2 regions of the Bacillus kalamii genome follow, and region 1 is predicted to be linked to the other one. Evidence: riboswitches for the same ligand, from Rfam matches in the RefSeq annotation. Region 1 holds a riboswitch; the other holds the start of a gene.
What was found. A riboswitch is a leader RNA that binds a small molecule or an ion and turns the genes downstream of it on or off. The one in region 1 is predicted to bind thiamine pyrophosphate.
Positions count from the first base shown of each region.

Region 2: another riboswitch for thiamine pyrophosphate. It lies ahead of thiW (energy coupling factor transporter S component ThiW); the one in region 1 lies ahead of thiD (bifunctional hydroxymethylpyrimidine kinase/phosphomethylpyrimidine kinase).

Region 1 covers NZ_JBDFMI010000006.1:1,110,429-1,121,097, forward strand. The annotation lists gene ABC357_RS23270 (MFS transporter) at 1-1,025, shown strand, start outside; gene ABC357_RS23275 (AraC family transcriptional regulator) at 1,066-1,965, opposite strand; gene ABC357_RS23280 (class I SAM-dependent methyltransferase) at 2,337-3,044, shown strand; gene ABC357_RS23285 (SH3 domain-containing protein) at 3,287-4,003, shown strand; gene ABC357_RS23290 (response regulator transcription factor) at 4,907-5,587, shown strand; gene ABC357_RS23295 (sensor histidine kinase) at 5,584-7,344, shown strand; gene ABC357_RS23300 (hypothetical protein) at 7,331-7,840, shown strand; TPP riboswitch at 7,907-7,999, shown strand; gene thiD (bifunctional hydroxymethylpyrimidine kinase/phosphomethylpyrimidine kinase) at 8,199-9,005, shown strand; gene thiM (hydroxyethylthiazole kinase) at 9,002-9,808, shown strand; gene tenA (thiaminase II) at 9,802-10,470, shown strand; gene thiE (thiamine phosphate synthase) at 10,463-10,669, shown strand, end outside.
Region 2 covers NZ_JBDFMI010000001.1:1,971,177-1,981,845, reverse strand. The annotation lists gene ABC357_RS09945 (M20 metallopeptidase family protein) at 1-955, shown strand, start outside; gene ABC357_RS09940 (MFS transporter) at 1,038-2,228, shown strand; gene ABC357_RS09935 (ROK family protein) at 2,326-3,513, shown strand; gene ABC357_RS09930 (hypothetical protein) at 3,637-4,137, opposite strand; TPP riboswitch at 4,440-4,528, shown strand; partial or broken gene thiW (energy coupling factor transporter S component ThiW) at 4,611-5,109, shown strand; gene ABC357_RS09920 (GntR family transcriptional regulator) at 5,254-5,982, opposite strand; gene ABC357_RS09915 (ADP-ribosylglycohydrolase family protein) at 6,131-7,117, shown strand; gene ABC357_RS09910 (PfkB family carbohydrate kinase) at 7,122-8,024, shown strand; gene ABC357_RS09905 (DUF4083 family protein) at 8,193-8,369, opposite strand; gene ABC357_RS09900 (RDD family protein) at 8,507-8,920, shown strand; gene ABC357_RS09895 (hypothetical protein) at 9,089-9,376, shown strand; gene ABC357_RS09890 (hypothetical protein) at 9,409-9,729, opposite strand; gene ABC357_RS09885 (hypothetical protein) at 9,770-10,048, opposite strand; gene ABC357_RS09880 (AMP-binding protein) at 10,093-10,669, opposite strand, start outside.

The sequences.
Region 1 (10,669 bases):
CTGACAGAATAAGCCGGAAAAAATCGATCATAATTGGTTATTCTTTGATTGGATGTGGATTTATTATGGAGGGGGCGGTTCCTGAGTTTACTGCAGTGCTCGTTTCACAATTTCTTTGGGGGATCGGTTATACATTTACGAGTGGTGCAACCCAAGCATGGTTAGCAGATGAGATAGGGAGTGATAAAGCTTCAGCCGTATTTGTAAAAGGGGCGCGAAAAGAGAACGCAGCCAAATTTTTGGCCATTCCAGCCAGTATTCTATTTGGATTTGCGAGTCTAAACCTTCCTATTCTATATGGGGGGATCGGAATGATCTTCCTATCAATATTATTGATTTTCTTTATGCGGGAAAACCATTTTGAAGGGCAAAGTTGTACTATCCATTCAATAAGGGAATATGCAAAAGAGACAGTAAAGCATATTATCTCTTTTTGCCGATCAAGCGCCCTTATGAAATTATTACTGGCCATAACCATTTGCTTTGGCTTTTTTAGTGAAGCATTTGATCGTTTATGGATTTCGCGTCTCCTGCAAAATCCTCTATTACAGCAGTTGAACCATGATTATTCGATATTACTGATTGGAGGCATCCAGTTTTGTGTGGCTCTTGCCTCGTTTTGGCTTTTGCGTTTTTTTGATGGATATGCTCTCTTTCGGCACAGGTCTCAATTATATAAAATGTTGATGCTTTGTTCGGCCATCATTATTCTTTCTTTAGTAGGTTTTGCATGGAGTGATAAGGCAGTTTTGCTCCTGTTTTTCTATTGCTCTATTTTTGTGGCAAGAAGCATTATGTCTCCTCTTGAAGACATTTGGTTGAACAGTATTATTGGTCAATCAACTACTCGTGCCACCTTTTTTTCAGTCCGTGGGCAGGTTGATGCAATCGGCCAAATTGCTGGAGGGCCTGTTATTGGGGGAATAGCTGTACGGTCTTCCATAGCTATTGCCTATACAGCCAGCGCGGCCATTCTATTGCCTGCTTTACTTCTATACTATAAAGCAATGAAAAAAACCGGCTGACAGAGGTATAACATGAGATAAAGGAGGATTCTTCACATTGTTATACCTCTTTTGCTAAAAGAGGTAAATAGATGTACATGCATACTTTATCATATACCCATGAATGGCATAGCTCATCATAGAGCTCGAAGTCATAATGTCGCTCATCCACTTCATATCCAGAAGAAGGAAGCCATTCTTCAAGTATGTAATTCCATGTACCTGTGATGCTTGCTGTAAATTCGGAAGGGGGAACCAACGGCGTCTTGAATACTGCATAGTCAGCCGGAGGCAATGTCAGTGCTTTCATGCCATCCGGAATAGCCTCTTCAGCTTCGCAGGACAGGGCAAATAAATAAACGAATTGGTTTTTATTTTTGCGAATATTAATGCAGTATTCACCGTGCTTGATGGGAGATAGAATTTCATAGAGTTTTGCCTCCACATGACCATCGTCCAATCCTTCTTTTGACCAAAAAGCGGGCGCATCCCTAGTAAATAAAATCTCTTTTTCTTGAAAGATAAATTCATATCCTATTGCAAAAACTGTTTCGCTTTTAATCATTTTAGGCTGTAAAAGAGTTCCTCCGACTTTTTTAGACAGTAATTTGGATAGATTCGGTTTTGGGGGCAGCGAACGCGGACAATGCAGGCTATATAAGCTTGGAGGGCTGCCAAAACAGCGCTTGAAAGCTTTCGTAAAGCCGGCATGTGTCTCAAAGCCGTATTCAAAAGCAGCATCTATTATTTTTTTCCCTTGCCGAATTTCCCATAAAGCATGCTGCAATCTCCTTTTGTTGATATAGTCCATGACCGGACTGCCCGTATAATGATTGAATAATGTATAGAAATGATAGGTGGAGTAGCCGGCCATTGCAGCTAATTCATGGGCAGTAAGGCGCTCCTTTAAATGCTGTTCGATGTAATCTATGGATGATTGTATAGTCGATATAGGCTGCATATTTCCTCCGCAAAAATGAATAGATAACTAGATGTTACCATATATAACCAAAATATTTAAGAGGATGCATAGTTGCCAAGTAAAAGATCAGCATCCACAAAAATTGTCGAAACTTATTTTCTTCTCAAACACCCATTGCTATGACACTTCAAAAGGGCGCCACAAACGCTCTCGGAATAAGTTATCCCCAGGCATATTAAGCACTTAGAGTATCTCCTAAAGGCAGGCATTCTCCCTGTAAGGCATCTCTATCCAGACATTTTTCTTATAGAAGTGCAGCTGTTTTAGTACCTAATATAGCCAAAAAGGAGATCCGTCACTTTCAGCGAACAAACATAAGTATACAATTTTTAGATAAAGGCGGGATTTGTTTGCGGGAAATCATTAGGAATGAAGAAGATGTTTTGAATATGCTGGATGCATTGCTTAAGGAAAAAGCAACGTTCCAGTGGGATGCTTTTTATGGCAATCGGGAAAGAAATGTCCCTTTTTTTAAAGATGCACCGGATGAAAATCTAAAGAGTTATTTTGAAAGAGGCATAATCTTGCCATGTTCCTCGCTAGAGTTGGGATGCGGCCCAGGCAGAAATGCTTTTTTTCTGGAAGAACAGGGCTGCAAGGTGGATGCCATCGATTCTTCGGAGGAAGCAATTGCTTGGGCAAAAGCTAGGGCAGGAAAAAAAGAATCTTTAGTTGCGTTCTATTGTGAAAACATCTTTGGTACGGAGATTATTGAGAAACAATATGGCCTGGTATACGATTCTGGTTGCTTTCATCACATTCCACCGCATAGACGGGGGAATTATATGGAATTAATCAATAAGGCTTTGGCTCCGGGCGGACATTTTGGCCTTGTATGCTTTATGGTCGACGGGACTTATGGGGGTTCCTCTCAAAGTGATTGGGATGTGTATCGACAATACAGTATGCAGGGAGGAATGGGGTATACGGAAGCTTCATTAAAGGATATATTTTCGTTTCTGGAGGTTGTAGAAATGAAGCCAATGAAAGATGTCGGTAATAATCCGTCCATGTTTGGCGTTGACGGCCTATGGACTGCGTTGTTCGCAAAAAAATAGATGCATGATAACGCGCGGTCATCCATTGTGGGGCCTCTTTAAAGGTTGAAGACCATTCGGCTTTACTTGCAGGGCCAATCCAGACCAATGGCTGCCTGGATATAGAAAAGCACAATCGTATATACGTATTTTCTGATAGATCTTTCAACCATCCAAAAATACGCTGTGGAAACACATGAAGGTCACACAGTATTCACAGAGGCCCTGTATATTTGCGATAGTAAATGTATGGGGGGAAACTGATGAAACAAAAATGGTATTGGGGTGTTTTGTTTGGATTATTTCTATTGCTAGTGGCGGCATCCATCTTTCCGACCGTGAGCAGCAAGGCGGCCATCACTAAAGAAGGTGTAGTCGATGTGCCATCCGCACTGGTCAAAAGTGTACCAAGCACTAACGCTAAGACGATCGGAAAGCTAAAGAATGGACAAAAGATTCAAGTGATAAAACAGACTAAATCCGGTTGGGCAGAATTTATGTACCAGAAGAAAAAAGCATATGTATCAAGCAAACATATTCGCTTTTACCAAAAGGTATCATTGGCCACAGTTAAAAAAATCACTGATCGCGTAACGAATCTTCAAGCAGGCATTATGGATAAAAAATGGACGGAAAATCAGATTCGCAAAGCAATGGATCCAGGGTTTACAAAAGAATATATCGATAAATATATGGCTCTTACCCGTATGGCTGTAGGGAAGGATAAAAAAGGGAATATCATCTATGGGAAAAACGAAAAAGATTCTACGGACTTCTACATTGAACCATTCGATTGGTACTTGAAAGTGTCCAAAAAAGAACCGGTCGCCACCTATTATACGAAAGAAGGCACAGATTATTTGAAGGTCTCTCAATATAATCCAGAGAACGCCCTCTATCTTCCGCATTGGAAGAACCTGTATATGATCAAAAAACCAAATTCAGATTGGAAAGTGTATAATGTCAGTTTTAATCTATAAGCGGGCCTAATAGGTCCGTATTTTTTTTATAAAATTCTCACCTTTAAGCAGAGCTTGTATTAAGCTTGTCGGGGATAAGCAGGCGCTTTCCGCTTTTGTTTCATCCAGCTGCAGGGACCAGCCACTAGTGAACTTCCCCACCATCTTCTACGATAAGTCAACATTGAATCGCTGCGCTTTTCGTGTTTCCTATATCTCAAGAATGAGGGGTCCAGTTCATACGTGGCAAAACGGCCCCTTCCGCTTTTGTTCTCATCCAGCTGCAAGCGCCACCCCCTCGAGGTCTTAAGCCATGGCACTATCAAAGGCAAAGAGCAGCCTTTGTCAGCACCCCGACTTAAGCTTGTCGGGGGTAAACAGGCCCCTTCCGCTTTTGTTTCATCCAGCTGCAGGGACCAGCCACTAGTGAACTTCCCCCTCATCTTCTACGATAAGTCAACATTGAATCGCTGCGCTTTTCGTGTTTCCTATATCTCAAGAATGAGGGGTCCAGTTCATACGTGGCAAAACGGCCCCTTCCGCTTTTGTTCTCATCCAGCTGCAAGCGCCACCCCCTCGAGGTCTTAAGCCATGGCACTATCAAAGGCGAAGAGCAGCCTTTGTCAGCACCCCGACTTAAGCTTGTCGGGGGTAAACAGGCGCTTTCCGCTTTTGTTTCATCCAGCTGCAAGCGCCATCCCCTCGAGGTCTTAAGCCGTGCCGCTGTCAAAGGCGAAGGGCGGCCTTTGTCAGCACCCCGTCTTAAGCTTGTCGGGGATAACCAGGCGCTTTCCGCTTTTGGAGTATGAACACATGAAATTCACATCTTTATTCTACAATGGCGGTAAATGATAAATAATGGTTTTATTTCCTTTCGTTGCTATAATAGGATGGAAGTTTTTATGTTCTTCTTGGAGGTTGCCAGTGAATTATAATGTGTTGATTGTAGAGGATGAGGCGTTAGTAAGAGAGATTATCGGCGACTATTTTGAGGAAGCGGGATGGAATATTTACGAGGCAGAAACTGGGAGGGAGGCCCTCAGGTTATTTCCCTTACAGCCGGTTGATCTGGTGCTGCTTGATGTCATGCTTCCGGAATTGGATGGATGGACAGTTTGCAGGAGAATTAGGCAAATGTCGGATGTCCCAGTCATTATGCTTACAGCGCGCGGTGAAGAAGATGATAAATTGCTGGGATTTGAAATGGGTGTGGATGACTATATGACGAAGCCGTTCAGTCCCCGCGTTCTTTTGGCAAAGGCGCATGCATTAATGAAAAGGCGGGATGGGATTGTGAGCGCCGAAAAACCTGCCATGAAATTTGGTGGCTTGGCAGTCAATCATAAATCTCATATTGTGACTGTAGGAGGCGAGAGAATCGATTTATCGCCTAAAGAATATGATGTTCTTTTATATTTAATTAAACATAAAGACATGGTTATGACGCGGGATATGCTTTTGGATGCCGTTTGGGGAATGGATTTTTTCGGTGATGCAAGGACGGTTGATACACATATTAAAAAGCTTCGGGCTAAGCTTGGGCAGGAAAGTAAACGGATTGTGACTGTAATACGATTGGGATATAAGTTTGAGGCGGGAGAATGAAAAGCATCAGCATTGTTTGGAAGCTCTCGATTCTTACATTTATTGTACTTGTCTCTTTTTTTGGCATCCTATTATTCTCCCAGACGCTCTTTTTTGAAAAATTTTATATTTACCATAAAGGGAGTGAGCTGGAGAAACAATTGCGGGAGGCCAAAAAAGGGATTGCGCGGGCCCCAGGCAATGAAGAGGTCATGGCTGCATATGCCGGGCAATTCATGGAAAAGAATAATGCCACTTTCAATGTGGTAAGGGATATCCCAAGCGTCTATCCGATAAACCCCTATCGTATAAAGATAAGAACGGAAGGTGAAATAAAGCTGCTGATCCTGACTGAGGAGGGCATGAGCCTTGACCGGATCCCAAACAGGCTGAAAGCTGGGGATAAGATTATAGCGGACGGCTTTTATATGGATGAGCAAGATAAAGTGATGGACCCTGTACAGGTGCAATTGGATGATGGGAATACGGCCGAGTTGCCGGAGGGCTTATCCCGGACAGAGGGAACGGTTGTGGAATTGAACTTGCCTAAAAACCAGTCCTTCAATTCCTATTATCAGGATAGTTTATCAAGCAATATCCTGCTCTCGATCTCGGCTAAGAAAGAAAGGATAAAGGAGTTGGATAAAGGGGAGAAAGTGCAGGTCGAATGGCAGGATAATGTCAGCGGCATCCATTATGTAGTCGTTCTTTTGCCGCTTTCGTTGCCTGATGGGTCACCGCAATATGTAATGGCTTATACTTCCATACAACCTGTTGACGAAGCGATTGAAACAATGAAGCAGTATTATATTTATCTTGCAGGGGCAGGGGTCATCGTCTTGTTCCTGCTCAGTTACTTCTATTCAAAAATGGTGGCAAGGCCGCTTGTATCGTTAAATAAAGTGGCAGGGCATTTGGCCAATCTGGATTTCGATGTGCATATGCCGAAGAGAAAAAAGGATGAGATAGGCGAATTATCAGAAAGCATGCAAAGCATGGCCAATCAGTTGAAAACGACGCTTGGCGAATTGAAGGCAGCAAATGAACAGCTTCAGCTGGATATTTTAAGAAAGCAGCAAACCGAACAATTGCGCAAAGAATTCACAGCTAATGTTTCCCACGAATTGAAAACACCTTTAGGTATTATCCGAGGTTTTACGGAAGGGCTGCAGGATGGCATTGCAGAGAAAAAAAAGGAACGCTATTTGAACCATATTCTCCATGAAGTCGAGCGGATGGACGAAATGGTATTGGACCTGCTCCAATTATCGAAGTATGAAGCAAATGTTATGAAGCTGGATTGCCAATCGTTTTTGCTGGCTGGTCTTCTTGATGATGTAATTGATCTCTTTGGGGTTGAACTGGAAGAGAGAAAATTGTACATTGACTGCCAATCGGCAGGTACTCTTGCCGTTTATGCCGATGAGAAAAAAATAAGCCAAGTGTTCATTAATATTCTCAGTAATGCAATCAGGCATGCATCGCCGAATACGGCAATCAAAATGATGGTCATCGACCACGGTGGGCAAATAGAAATCCAAATCGAAAATAGAGGAAATGCAATTCCCGAAAATAGGCTGGATCGGATATGGGATCAATTTTACCGGATTGATCCTTCGAGGGACCGTAAAATTGGGGGAACCGGCCTGGGCTTGGCTATTGTCAGCCAAATACTGCAGCTCCATGGCTGTGATTACGGGGTGATCAACATAGAAAATGGGGTTAGGTTTTACTTTTATTTAGAGAAAGGGGATGTTATGAGCGATGAACCGAATTAAAACTTTACTGGCAGCGGTATCCATTCTTGCAGTATGTGCGCTTGGAGCCTGCGAAACGCCTGGCCAACATAATAAATCCGAGAAGGTAAACAGAGTGCAACCGGAGGAAAAAATAGATACGGAAGAAAAAAGCGAGAGCGGTCAATCATCACCGGACAAGGAAAACTCTTCGACCAGTAATCAATTGTTCATGATCATTGATCAAACACAGATCGAACCTCCCAATCATTTTTATTTTAGTGTTAAAAAAGCGCCTGAAGGCTATAGATTGTATAATATGGCCTGGAAAGGCAAGCATCCTGTAAGCAATACATTCGATGAGGCTGTTGAAAATGGAAGAACAGGAGACAACGGTTTTTATTTTTCCGGCGACAGACAATTTTCCGGTTTTTTCTATGATGAAAAAGAGAAAGGAGACAAGGGAGAGGTGCAATTCACTTTCAAAAATGATCAAGGTAAAATCCTGATATGGAAGCATGCCATCACATTGAAGTGAAGGGTATCTACAGATTATCCCTTGACAATTTGCACCAATAAGCGTTACGGTAAATAATAGAAATGAATATGTTGCTAGGGGTGCCTGTAACGGGCTGAGACTTTACCCTTATTACCTGATCTGGATCATGCCAGCGTAGGAAAGCGAAAACTACCTTTTATTTGCGTATATTAAAAGATAGAAGCCATTTTCCTTTTTATCGGAAGATGGCTTTTTTTATAGGCTGTGAATCGTCCGTTTTCAGTATAATCAAAAATACATGGCTATCTATTCCATTCTATTGTTCTTCCAGCCTGGTAAGGTGCTTCAGCTTCGTTATTCTTTTCCATCTTATTCATTGGAACAGGAGGTTCTTGAATTGCGGAATTACCGAAAAGCCGTTCTATCGATTGCAGGTTCTGATTCATCAGGAGGCGCAGGCATACAGGCTGATGTAAAGACATGCTCGGCGCTTGGGGTTTACGGAATGAGTGTCATTACGGCAATCACAGCCCAAAATACTAAAGGCGTTTCGTTGGTGGAGGATGTGTCCCCTCAATTAGTGGCAGAACAGGTGAAAATGGTGATGGATGATATATTTCCTGAATCAATTAAAATAGGGATGGTTTCCAGCGCTGCGATCATTGAATCGGTCGCTGCCGTTTTGGAAAAGTACCCTATTAGGAATCTGGTGGTCGATCCGGTCATGGTTTCGAAAAGCGGCTATCACTTACTGTCCTTGGATGCGGAATGTGCATTAACGGAAGTGCTCCTTCCCCTTGCCGACCTAGTTACGCCTAATATTCCGGAAGCGGAAGTGCTATCAGGAATGAAGATTCATAGCTTGGGAGACATGGAGAAGGCAGCCAGAAAAATCCTAATGTCAGGTCCGTCGATGGTTTTGGTAAAGGGAGGGCATTTATCAGGCGCAGCGAAAGATATTCTTGTAAGTAAAGATTCTGTGCGTGTATTCCAATCTGAACGGATCGGCAAACCCAATACACATGGGACTGGCTGCACGCTTTCTTCCGCCATTGCGGCCCACCTTGCCTTAGGCTTTCAGATGGAGGAAGCTGTCGAGTTAAGCAAGCGTTATGTGACTGAAGCAATCGGACACAGCTTCCAAATTGGCGGCGGAATTGGCCCTGTCCATCATTTTTACCAATGGGAGGAGCATTTTAAATGATTGTACATGAACTCAGTTCACTGTTTCAGCGAGTAAAAAAACAAAGGCCGTTAATCGTCCATTATACGAACGAAGTCACTATCAATGATTGTGCCAATATCACATTAGCCTGCGGTGCAAGTCCCCTGATGAGCTATAACGATGCGGAATTGGAGGATATTATGGATATTGCGGATGCAGTTGTCATCAATATCGGCACTATGAATACAGCCAGGCTTCCGCTGTTTTTTGAAGCGGGAAAGGCTGCAAATGCATTTGGAAAACCTATCATTCTTGATCCTGTTGGCGTTTTTGCTTCAAAAGAAAGGATGAATTTTACTGAAAAGCTGCTTCAAGAAATCCAATTTGCCGTCATAAAAGGCAATATGGCTGAGATTCAGGCATTATCAGGCATGCAGGCTGAGGGAAAAGGGGTGGATGCAGATGAGAGCGGCAAAATGGATGCCAAAGAATTAATGAAGCTTGCTTCATCTCTCCGTACAGTCATTGCAGCGACTGGTAAAGAGGATATCATTGGCGATTATTCAAGAGTAGCTTTAGTAAAAAACGGAACTCCGGCATTAAAGGCGGTGACGGGAACCGGCTGTATGACAGCAAGCTTAATAGCAAGCTGTTCAGCCGTTGCCGATGATTATTTGATGGGTGCTTCAGCGGGAGTTCTGGCCATGTCCTTATGCGGTGAACTAGCTGACCGGGATGGATCGGGAACTGGTACATTTAGAGTCAAATTGATGGATGAAATGTATCGTCTGGTTCCAGAAGTGATAGGCCAAAAAGGGAAGGTGGAGTGGAAAGAATGGTAACCGATGAATTATACGATGTTAGCAAAGAGATTTGGCAAGCCTATTTGGTCCATCCTTTTGTTGAAGAGATGAGAACAGGAAAGCTGGATAGAGGGAAGTTCGAACACTATTTGATTCAGGACTACCTATACTTGAAGGAGTATGCCAAAGTTTTTGCGCAATGTATGGTAAAATCATCCACTTTGGAAGAGATGCGTTTTTTTCATAACGGAATCAGTAATCTCCTCAATGTGGAAAGTGGCGTGCACATCGAGTATCTTCGGAGCATGGGGCATATCATTGAAGATCTGGAAAAAGAACGGGCCGATGAAGTGACTGAAGCGTATACCAATCATATGAAAGGGATTGCACTGACTGGAGACCTGAAGCAATTGGCCGTTGCCATGCTTCCCTGTGTGTGGAGTTATTATGAAATCGGGATGCATATGGTTAAAAATCAAGAGGATGCTGAGGGTACTATATATAAAGAATGGATTGCAGCTTATTCGGATAACGGCTATGCCGGCATTTGCCGGGATTGGCTGGAGTATACAAACCGGCTTATCGCCAACTGTACGGAAGAAGAAGCAGAAAAATTATCAGCCATATTTAGGACATCCAGTTTATACGAGCTTCGTTTTTGGGATAATGCTTATATGAATGAGGCTGTTAAGTTTGAGTAGAAGAAAATTATTAGAGAGTAAACTAGGCGTTTATGTTGTTTCCGATACAGAATTATTGAAGGAGAAGGGGTTCATGCCTTCTATGAGGCATGTGCTCGAAGGTGGAGTGAAAGCTATTCAATTGCGTGAAAAGGATTGCACTGCATCGGAATTCCTCGAGAAAGCGAAGGAGCTCAGAGAACTGACGCAAACATACGGA
Region 2 (10,669 bases), on a different contig from region 1:
TGATGCTTTGCCAATCCAGGATGAAAAAACTGTATCCTATAAATCCCGCGTACCAGGTGTCATGCATGCGTGCGGCCATGATATACATACCGCCGCATTATTAGGGACCGCCAAGGTATTGAGTGAAGTGAAAGATAGACTTGTGGGAGATATCGTTTTTATCCATCAATTTGCTGAGGAAGTTAGCCCTGGAGGAGCTCAAGCAATGATCGCTGATGGATGCCTGGAAGGAGTCGATTCCATTTTTGGAGCGCATGTTTTTTCGTTCGAACCTTTTGGGACTATAGGGATCCGCGCAGGTACTATGATGGCTGCCATAGACGGCTTTCATATTGAAATATCAGGCTTCGGTGGGCATGGCTCACAGCCGCACCAAACAGTTGATTCCCTTGTTATTGGTTGTCAACTTGTTTTAAACTTGCAGCAAATTGTCAGCCGACGAATCGACCCATTACAGCCAGCGGTGGTAACGGTCGGTTCATTTGAAAGCGGGAAAGCATCTAATGTCATTGCGAATTCAGCCAAAATTTCCGGTACCGTGCGCAGTTTTGATCCTGGAGTCAGGGATTGCATTGAAAACGCCATTAAACAAATTGCGAAGTCTACATGTGAAGGGGCAGGTGCGGAGGTCCACATTCAATATGAAAGAGGGTATCCTCCTGTCATCAATCATCTTGATGAAACTAGACATATTGAAGAGTGGGCAAAGTCGGTTGTGGGTGAGGAACATGTTATCCAGAGAAAGCTGGGTATGGGCAGTGAAGACTTTGCCTATTATCTTCAACATAGACCGGGAGCTTTTTTTAGTGTTGGGGGAGGTAATCCAGAAATGGCTGCCATTTATCCGAACCATCATCCAAAATTCGATGTCGATGAGAGATCAATGATCAATATAAGTAAAATGTTTTTATCTGCTGCATGTCATCATTCAACTAGTAGTTTACAGGCCCATTAGAGCAAACTCCTTATTTATAGTAATCAGTATTGTCTTGAAGTCAATTATAAGTTAAGCAAAAGTATCAACGGCGGTGGTATTAATGAAAAAAATGGTTGCGGTTTATTCAGTGGCTTTTGCTGCTTTTTTAGGGCCATTCAGTCAATCAATCTATGCACCCATTCTGTCTGATGTGGCTTCCTATTTCAATTCTCCTCAATTGTTTGTGAATGCTAGCTTGTCCATTTATACCTTTTTTTTGGCCATCATGCAAATCGTTTATGGCCCGCTTACTGACCGTTTCGGCCCCAGGAAAGTATTGATTCCTGGGGTGGCTATTTATATTATTGCCTCGATGGGTTGTTATTTTTCAACTTCCATTTATCCCTTTTTAATATTTCGGGGCATTCAAGCGAGCGGGATTGCAGTAGGTACTGTTGCTTCGGTGGCTATAATTGCCGAATTGTGCGAAGGTAAACAGCTTGGAAGGGCGATGGGAACCTATCAGATGCTTGTCTCATTGGGGCCTGTATTAGGGCCTGTTTTCGGAGGGATTATATGGGGATCGTTCGGCTATAGTGCAATCATTAGTTTGCTTATAGCCTTGGGGGCCCTTGCCCTTGTGCTAAACGCCTATTTTGTAAAAGGAAATGCAGTTGTTAAAAATGCCGGCGGTTTAAAATGGTCTATGATAAAGAACATCGTCAGCAATAAGATTGGGATTTCCATTATCAGTCTTGGATTTATTCAATATTATACGTTTTTCTCATTTCTAGTCTTTTATCCGATGATATTGATGGAACGTTACGGTTTAACAACCGTCGAAAAAGGGCTGGTATTCTTGCCGTTATCAGGCTGTATTGTATTAGGGAGTTTTATAGGTGGGAAATTGGCAGGGAAAATAAGGACGCCGCGCTTTTTAATCATGATTTCTTTCTTGAATGTACTTGCGATTTTGATTAGCGTAGGCAGTTTATACATTTCTTTCTATTTAACGATCGTCTGCAGCTCGGCTTTCGGTTTGTGCTTGGGGATGTCATTGCCTGTGCAAACAATCATGCTTTCCCAAGAATTTTTGAATGAACGGGCAACATCTGTAGGCATCTATAACTTTTTCAGATTTTTAGGGATCGCTGTCAGTCCTGTGATTGGGGGATTTTTATATGAAAAGGGAAATGTTTTATTACTGTTTGGTGTGATATCTCTCATTTTCTGTATAATTGTATGTATGATCAGGTTGAATTTTAAAAAGGTACAAAATGGACAAAAAGAAGTAAAACAAATGATCGTCTGATTGTACATGGGAAATGAGATCAAAGCAGTTTTGCATCTATTGCCGCAGACAAAATGGACTGAATTCCATATATTGGAGGGGGAGGGGTGAGGAATGGATGTTTAAACCTTTTTTAGAGGATTTCACGATTAAGAATAAAGCCTTGAAAGATATATATTATTATATCCTGAAGAATGGGCCGGTAACTAAATTAGAATTGATGGATACTATTCAATTAAAACAAACCACTGTAAAAGATAAAATGGAAGAGTTGTTGAGTAAAAAATATATAAAAGAGAATGGCCATGGGAAATCCACCGGAGGCAGGCCGCCTGTCCTTTATACTATTGAACCAAGATCAGCCTTTATCATAGGCATTCAGATTTCCCGTTTGGAGACGAATGTAATATTGGTCGATATGCAGCTTGCCACTATTGAACAAGAATCCTTTTTGTTGTCATCGTTGCATACCCCTTCAATCGTATTAAGTAAAATAAAGGAGATCATTTTGTCCTTTATCGATAAATATGAGATTCCTTTTGAGAAGCTGCTTGGAATCGGAATCGGTTCAATCGGGCCGCTCGATAGAAAGCAAGGGATTATTCACCAAATGGAATCACCGCTAGCTCCAGGCTGGGAAAATATCAGGATTGCTGAAATACTGAGTGCAGAAATCCCAGTGAAAATAATGTTGGAGAATCTAGTAGAGACTGCTGTTTTGGCGGAAGCAAACCATTTTTCAATTCCGGCAGGCGATATACTGTATTGTATCAGCGGAAGAGGGTTTGGATGCGGAATTATGTCAAACGGAGAATTGATAAGAGGCAAAAATGGTGATACAGCCCGATTCGGCCATATGATTATCGAGGTGAATGGGCGTGAATGTTCCTGTGGGAAACAAGGATGCTTAATTGCGTATACGTCTCCATATGCCATTATTGAAAATATGAGAAAGAATAACCCTAAAATGAACTCATTTGACACAGCGTTTGAAAATGCCCAAATTGATGATGTGATTGCCTTTCTCAAACAGGAAAAATCGATGGTTGAATCGTATGTCATGGAATCCGCCTATTATTTAGGTATTGGCATAGCGAATATGGTCACTATGTATCAATCTGAATATGTTATATTGGAGGGACCGTTATTATCCGGTTACCCCGATTATTATGAGAAAACGGTGGAATCGGCTCGGAACTTTTTGGACAGGCGGGAGAAGATCACGTTTAGTAGAGGAAAGCTAGGTGAAAAGACGCCTGCACTAGGAGCAGCATTATTGATTCAAGATTCATACTTTTCTATTTAGAGTATTTTCTCTGGAAATACTCTAAATAGAAGCCGATACTTGCATTCTCCTTATTTCCTTAGCTTTATAACATCTAATCAACTGATTGATTCCTGAGCTTATAAGGGGTTAGGGTATATCAGCCTAGAAAGGCTTTAAAGAAAAACTGATTTCACCGAGACCGCCATTATCAGTGGTAGCTACTACACGATAATGTCCGACAACACTATTAGGTTGGAATAGGAGCCTCTCTACTAATCTTTTACCAGGCGAAACAGATTGAAAGAAAAGTAGCTTATCATTAGGATCAAAGAGTTTAAAGTCGAATGCAATATCCCCTTGGTTTACTAATTGAAATATCAATGCTTCCATTTTGTTTGGGGATTGAAAATACATTTTCCATTCAGCACCGAACTTGTTATCTATATAACTCGCTAATTCTGGAGCCTTTATTGCTCCATAATCTCCTATGGCATCATTCTGTACAGTGACAGTATACGGCTCCTTTTTTTCTTTTTTCTTTTGCTTAACAACTGAGACTTCGGAAGAATGATCCCCTTTATCAGATTCAGAACGGAAAATGGATACCGCTGCTAACAAAATAATACCAATCATGAAACTGTACAACACTATTTTCAATTTCATAAAAACTCCTTTTTCCATTTTGTGTAATTTTATATACGAATCGTATCATTTTTAGTAATCCTTATCAATCCATAAAGAGACTCCGATTGTTTTGCCGTAAATCGAAAAAAGTCGGTTAAGAACTAGTATATAAAATGTTCCCCCCTTGTTTTTTTGAGAAGTAGTAGGAGGATGATACCATCAAGATAATCGTTATATATTATCATGATGGTTGATTTGGTCATATCTGTGTTGCAAAGCTGATATCTTTACTGGGAAAAATGACGCATTAATAAAGATTTCTTTGCCGCAAAACTTCATATCTGTTCTACTGGGGGCGCCGTATGGCTAAGATGGACCCTTTGCACCTGATCCAGTTAGCACTGGGTTAGGAAAGTAGTTTTCGGAGGGAATGTTATTTTTCTCATGTGCCGCTGTCCTCATAAGGAGAGCGGTATATTTATTGACATCAAGGTAAAAGTAAGGGGATTTAGATGGAAAAAACGGAAAAAATGACACTTACGGCTTTAATAGCAGCATTGATCAGTATATCGACCAGCTTTATTTATATTCCCGTTGGCTTCGCAAAGATTTTTCCGATCCAGCATTTGGGCCAATATGCTGTCAGCTGTCCTTATCGGGCCTTGGTATGGACTGGTACAGGCATTTCTTTCATTCATGTTTCGAAATGTAATGGGAACAGGTAATTTCTTCGCATATCCCGGCAGTATGATAGGAGCCTTTCTGGCAGGCGTTTTGTTTTCTAAGACAAAGAAAGTAGGGAATGCTGCACTTGGTGAAGTAGTTAGGACGCGGATTATCGGAGCGGTGGCCACATATCCGCTGTCAACACTATTGCTTGGAAAGGAGAGTACCATATTTGGGCTAATTCCCGCTTTTTCAATTAGTTCCTTTACTGGTGCTTTGATGGGGTATGGGTTATTACAATTATTGGTTAAAAATAAAGTGGTTATTCATAAGGAGAAAAGGTAGCGGGATTCCTGCCTGGGTGGGAATAGATATTGTTATTTTCTAACTTTGATTGATCAGGTTCAGGATGATACATGGAGTTTATTTAAAACCTACTAATTTTTCATTTAATAGAATAATAAAAAAGCAATGCTGGATGCACTGCTTTCACCTGTTATAATTTTCCGCAAAATAGCCGATGACATCGCTTTTTAAATAGGTTTCATATAGTTCAAACGGTATTTCTTTGCCCTCTTTTATGCTAAAAGAGGTTGCGTTCAGTTTTAATAACGGATGGTTTTTGCTGCAGCCAAGAAGGGAACAGATTCGATCATTTCCGTTTTCTGCCGTGATAAATTGTGAGGCTTTTGTCATGTTCAATTGATAAAACTCTTTTAAAATGGTGTAAAGCGAGTTTTTGCCGACATCGAAATAATCCAATTTAGGAAACAGCTTGCAAGGAAGGATGGATGTATTGATGCATAGTGGCTCATCATCCGCAAAATAGAGGCTTTCAATCACAAAAACATCTTCCTCCTCGCTCATATTCAATCGGTCCGCCATTTGTTTGGATGGCTTTGTCACTTGCTGTGAGAGCAATTGTTTCGAAGCTGTTTTACCTCGCAAAGAAATCATTTCTGTGTAACTATGGATGGTGCTCAGCCCTTGTGGTATATCATTAGATGAGACAAAGCTTCCTTTTCCTTTTTGTTTGTACAGATAATGGTCTTTTACAAGTTCATCAATGGTTTTCCGTATGGTCACTCTACTGACACCATAGTCTTTACACAGTTTGTTTTCCGAAGGGATGACCTGATGCGGTTTCCATTCATTGTTGTTTATTTTCTGTATCATATCTTGTTTGATTAATTCGTATTTTGGTAAGTGGTTTTCCATTGTTTTAACCTCAATATGTATTGTTAAACAATAGTATACCAAACCATCCTCTTATAATGATATATTGACATAATATTTGTAAGCGAATACAATACGAGTGCAAGCTGTTATTACAAGTTGTATTGAAATTGTTTTGAGGTGAGAATAGATGAAGAATAAAATGGCTGGAGCTTTATATGGGATGGCACTTGGCGATGCGATGGGCATGCCATCGGAGCTATGGGGCAGAAATCGGGTCAGAAATTATTTTGGTAAAATAGAATGCTTTTTGGATGGACCGAAGGAAAATGAAGTAGCCTGCAATTATACGCGCGGCCAATTTACGGACGATACTGGGCAAGCACTTGTTATACTGGATTCATTGATGGCAACGGGTTTTAAACCGGTTCCCGCTCATATAGCAGAAAAATTGCTTGAATGGGCAGATAAAGAGAACGCCTTTGAGAATAATATTCTCGGTCCGACTTCAAAGGTGGCACTTCAGTCTTTTCGTGAAAACAAAGACGCGAAGACATTTACTGATCAAGCACTTTCGAATGGTTCGGCTATGCGAATCGCCCCGATCGGCTGTTTGTTTCATCCGGAAGAAAAAGAAAAGCTAGCGAACTATGTGTATGATGTTTCACAGGTTACCCACACAAGTGACATCACTATTGCTGGTGCAGCTATGATAGCGATGGCTGTTTCATCGGCTATTGTGAATGCTGATTTTCAAACCGTTTTGGAGGATGCCTATGCAATAGAGCCTATCGCTAGAATTCTTGGTGCGGAAACATATAGCCCTTCCTTAACAGCTCGAACCAGACTGGGCATTCAACTGGCCGATGAACATAAAGGAAATGATGTTGACTTCTTGGATAGCATCTATGATTTGATAGGAGCTGGCGTCAACATCAGTGAATCAGTGCCTGCAGCCCTTGCTATTGCATATTATGCGCAAGATGCCAATTCATGTTCATTATTGTGCGCCAATCTGGCGGGCGATACAGATACGATCGGAGCAATGGCGACAGCTGTATGCGGTGCTTTTACAGGCGTGGATAAGATAAGAGAAGACTATATCGAAGTATTAGAGAAAGAGAATGATACGGACTTTGGGTTATATATCGATTCATTAATGGGCGCGAGGGGGTAATGACGTGAAATCCTTACTTATTGGAGCAGCAGTAGTGGATATCATTATGCGAATACCTAAATTGCCTGAAAAAGGCGGTGACATATACTGCAGCGGTAAACATGTAACCGTTGGCGGCTGTGCCTTCAACGTGGCCAATATCTTGCGCGGATTTAACGTTGAATACAGTTTGTTAGTTCCTGTTGGCGAGGGAATGAATGCTTCCATTGTTAGAAAGGGCATTGAGGAAAATGGCCATCAGATTCTCATCTATGATCCTGAGATGGATAATGGGCAATGCCTATGCCTCGTTGAAGATGATGGGGAAAGAACGTTCATAACGACGTTAGGCATCGAGGGACATTTTAAGAAAGAATGGCTTGAGACTATTATGGGAAGCGACTATGAAAATATCTATTTCGATGGGTACCAGATGTGCAGCGATGGTGCTGCATCCATTGTGGAATGGCTTGAAAAGCAAGCTGATAAGCGGCTCTTCTTTGCTCCTGGCCCTGTCATACAATCAATCGATAAAGAGTTGATGGAAAGAATTTGTGCCCTTCATCCGATCGTCCATTTAAATGAAAGGGAAGCGCAATTATTCACCGGTCAGACTGAGATAGAGTCTGCAGTTCAGCAGTTATTCAATCATAGTCAAAATAAACTATTTGTGACACTTGGTGCGGAAGGTACACTGTTTTATGATGGCTGTGAAATGATGAGAATCGAAGGGGAATCTGCGGCTGCGGTCGACACAATCGGTGCGGGAGACAGCCATGTAGCGGCCATTATGGCAGCTTTGTCCTTAGGATATAATGATATACAGGCATGCTCAATTGCCAATAAGGTAGCTGCTAAAATGGTTCAAACAGAGGGGCCAACATTAAGGCAGCAAGATTTCGACCGAGACTTTTTCTTGGCTATATAACCATTCATCAATAACTAATGTTTTTGGCATTTTTGATAAAAATAAAAAAACTCCCTTACTCATACTCATACATCTTGAAGGATAGAGAGTACAGTTAGGGAGTTTTTTGTTGAATATCTCTATTGATCTATTCTTATTGCCAAGAAACAACGCTAGTACATGTGTTGATCACTGCTGCTTTTTTTCTAGCAATTCAATGATTCTATCCATTTTTTTGTCCAGGGCAGCAGCGTTATGCTTGTTTGTTGTTTGTTTGCGGAAGAGGCTGATTAGGGCAATGATCATAGAAATAATGAATAACAGGATTAGCAGCTGAAAAAGGATATCACCAATATTATCATTCATGCAGAATCTCCTCCTTACCATTACTGTAACATAATTGCCAATTTCAGGTATATAAAGAGCTGATAAATAGATAATTCAATTTTTATACATTAGTTACATAATTATGCTACACTACTATGTGTTTGAGGAGGGATATTATGCATAATACAGTAGGTTTTTGGAAACGATTATTGGCGATGATTTTGGATGGTGTCATTATTACACTTCCGCTGACAATCATCAGTTATTTATTTACCGGTGATTGGGATGAAAGCGATCTGGCTAGTTTCATTGATTTTCTCATTTCCTTCATTTTACCGATTGTATGGTTCGGTTATACAGTGGGAAAAAGAATTGTCGGCATACGGATTGCCAGAGTGGATGGACGAAAAGTCGGGATTGGAACTATGCTCTTAAGACTTGTTGTCTCTTCGCTCGTCTACATACTGACATTCGGTATTGGATTCATCATCAGTGCGTTTATGGTCGGGCTCAGAAAGGATCATCGAGCAATCCATGATTTCATTGCAGGGACATATGTGACGGACGATTTACCTGGTAAAAGAATATAAAAAGAAGCCATTGTTGGTACGGCAATGTAGAATGACGCTATCCACAATGGCTTTTTTTATAATTTGTCCCATTTTATAGAAATAAAAGAATAAAGTGAGAGTTGTACATGGCCATTCCCGATTATATAGTTAGAGTGTACTGTTCATTCATAAATGTAGGAGGATGTAATGGATTCGAAAACGGCCGCTTCTGGTGAAAAAGAAAAAAAGATGGTTAAAATGACTAAATGGGCTAAATATATACATTGGGCTTTCATTTACTTGTATGCTATATATCAAATTTTAGCCAATACATTCTTAAATGGGGATACTTCAACCTTCCATTTGGTCGTAGATCCACTTTCCGATTTTTTAATGGTAATGTTTGTTTTAGGGTTTATCGCAAGAGGGGTCATCTTTGCAATAAAACAGAATTCTTCAGGGCGATTGCCACATAAAAAGACAGAAGGGAAGTGAATTTTCTCTTCTGTCTTTTATATGTTCTTCTTTTATGATACCTTTCGTTTCTTAGAGAAAAGTCCTGCACAAACTAAGAAAAGGCCGACTGCTAAGCAAATGAAGAAGGCAAATATACTGTTCCTATTAGCTGTTTCGTATTTAAAAGCGTTAACCAAATAGAGTATATAAAGATGGTTGACAAGGTACGCAATTAACGGCGATATGAATAGGATGGTGGCAACTCCTGATAAAAGGAGAGTTTTCTTTTTCCTGCTAACATGGTAGGCGAATGCATAATAGGCAATTCCTATTAAGAGGACGATTGTTAACGTGAATACAACCAAATACGGAACTATACCGATTATGACCATACACTCCATCCTCCCATACACGTATTGTATGCATGCTGTTTTATATATGTCTATTCTTGTCTTTCATAAACATGCCAATGAGGATCATGATGATTCCGGCTATGCAGCTGGCCAACCAGCCTAAATAGGCGCCAGCAATTCCGGCAAAACCATCATCGTAGACAAGGATAAAGGCAAAACCCGATGAAAATCCGATAATGAAAGACAGCAATACAATGGTGGTGACGCCTATGAAAAGCAGGATTTTACGTTTTCGCCCAGTGTTTTTTTTGAAAGCCATATATATGGCAGTAAGGCAGAGTAGAGTCAAGAAAATCATAGATACCGCTTCCTTCTATAGTAAGGTTACAATATTCTATGTTGTTATTCCGAATGTGACATATCAGCATTCAAAGCGGCTATAGCACGCAGTGAATCAGGATTGTCCAGTGCTGAAAGATCTCCAGTAGGCTGGTGAAGATATGCGGCTTTAATCATTCTGCGCATCACTTTTCCATTCCTTGTTTTCGGCAGTTGATCAACAAAATGGATCTGTGATGGCTTCAATGCTTTACCCAGCGAATAGGCAACCGCTTTCTCTAATTCTTCTTTTAAACTATCGAGTGGAACAGGGTGATTAACAACGGCGAAGCAAAGTGCTGTTTCACCTTTTATCTCATGAGGCACTCCGATACATGCGCTTTCAATGACGTTCGGATGTTCGACCAGAATGGATTCCATTTCTGCCGGTCCTAATCGTTTGCCGGCAACATTCAAAATATCATCCGATCTTCCGGTTATGGTCCAATACCCTTGCCCGTCGCGAATGACCCAATCACCATGAACCCAAGTTTTGGGGAACACATTCCAGTATGCTTGTTCAAATCGGTCATTTTCTTTCCAAAAGCCCGCTGTCATGCCGACCCAAGGCTGTTTAATAACTAATTCGCCGACTTCATCC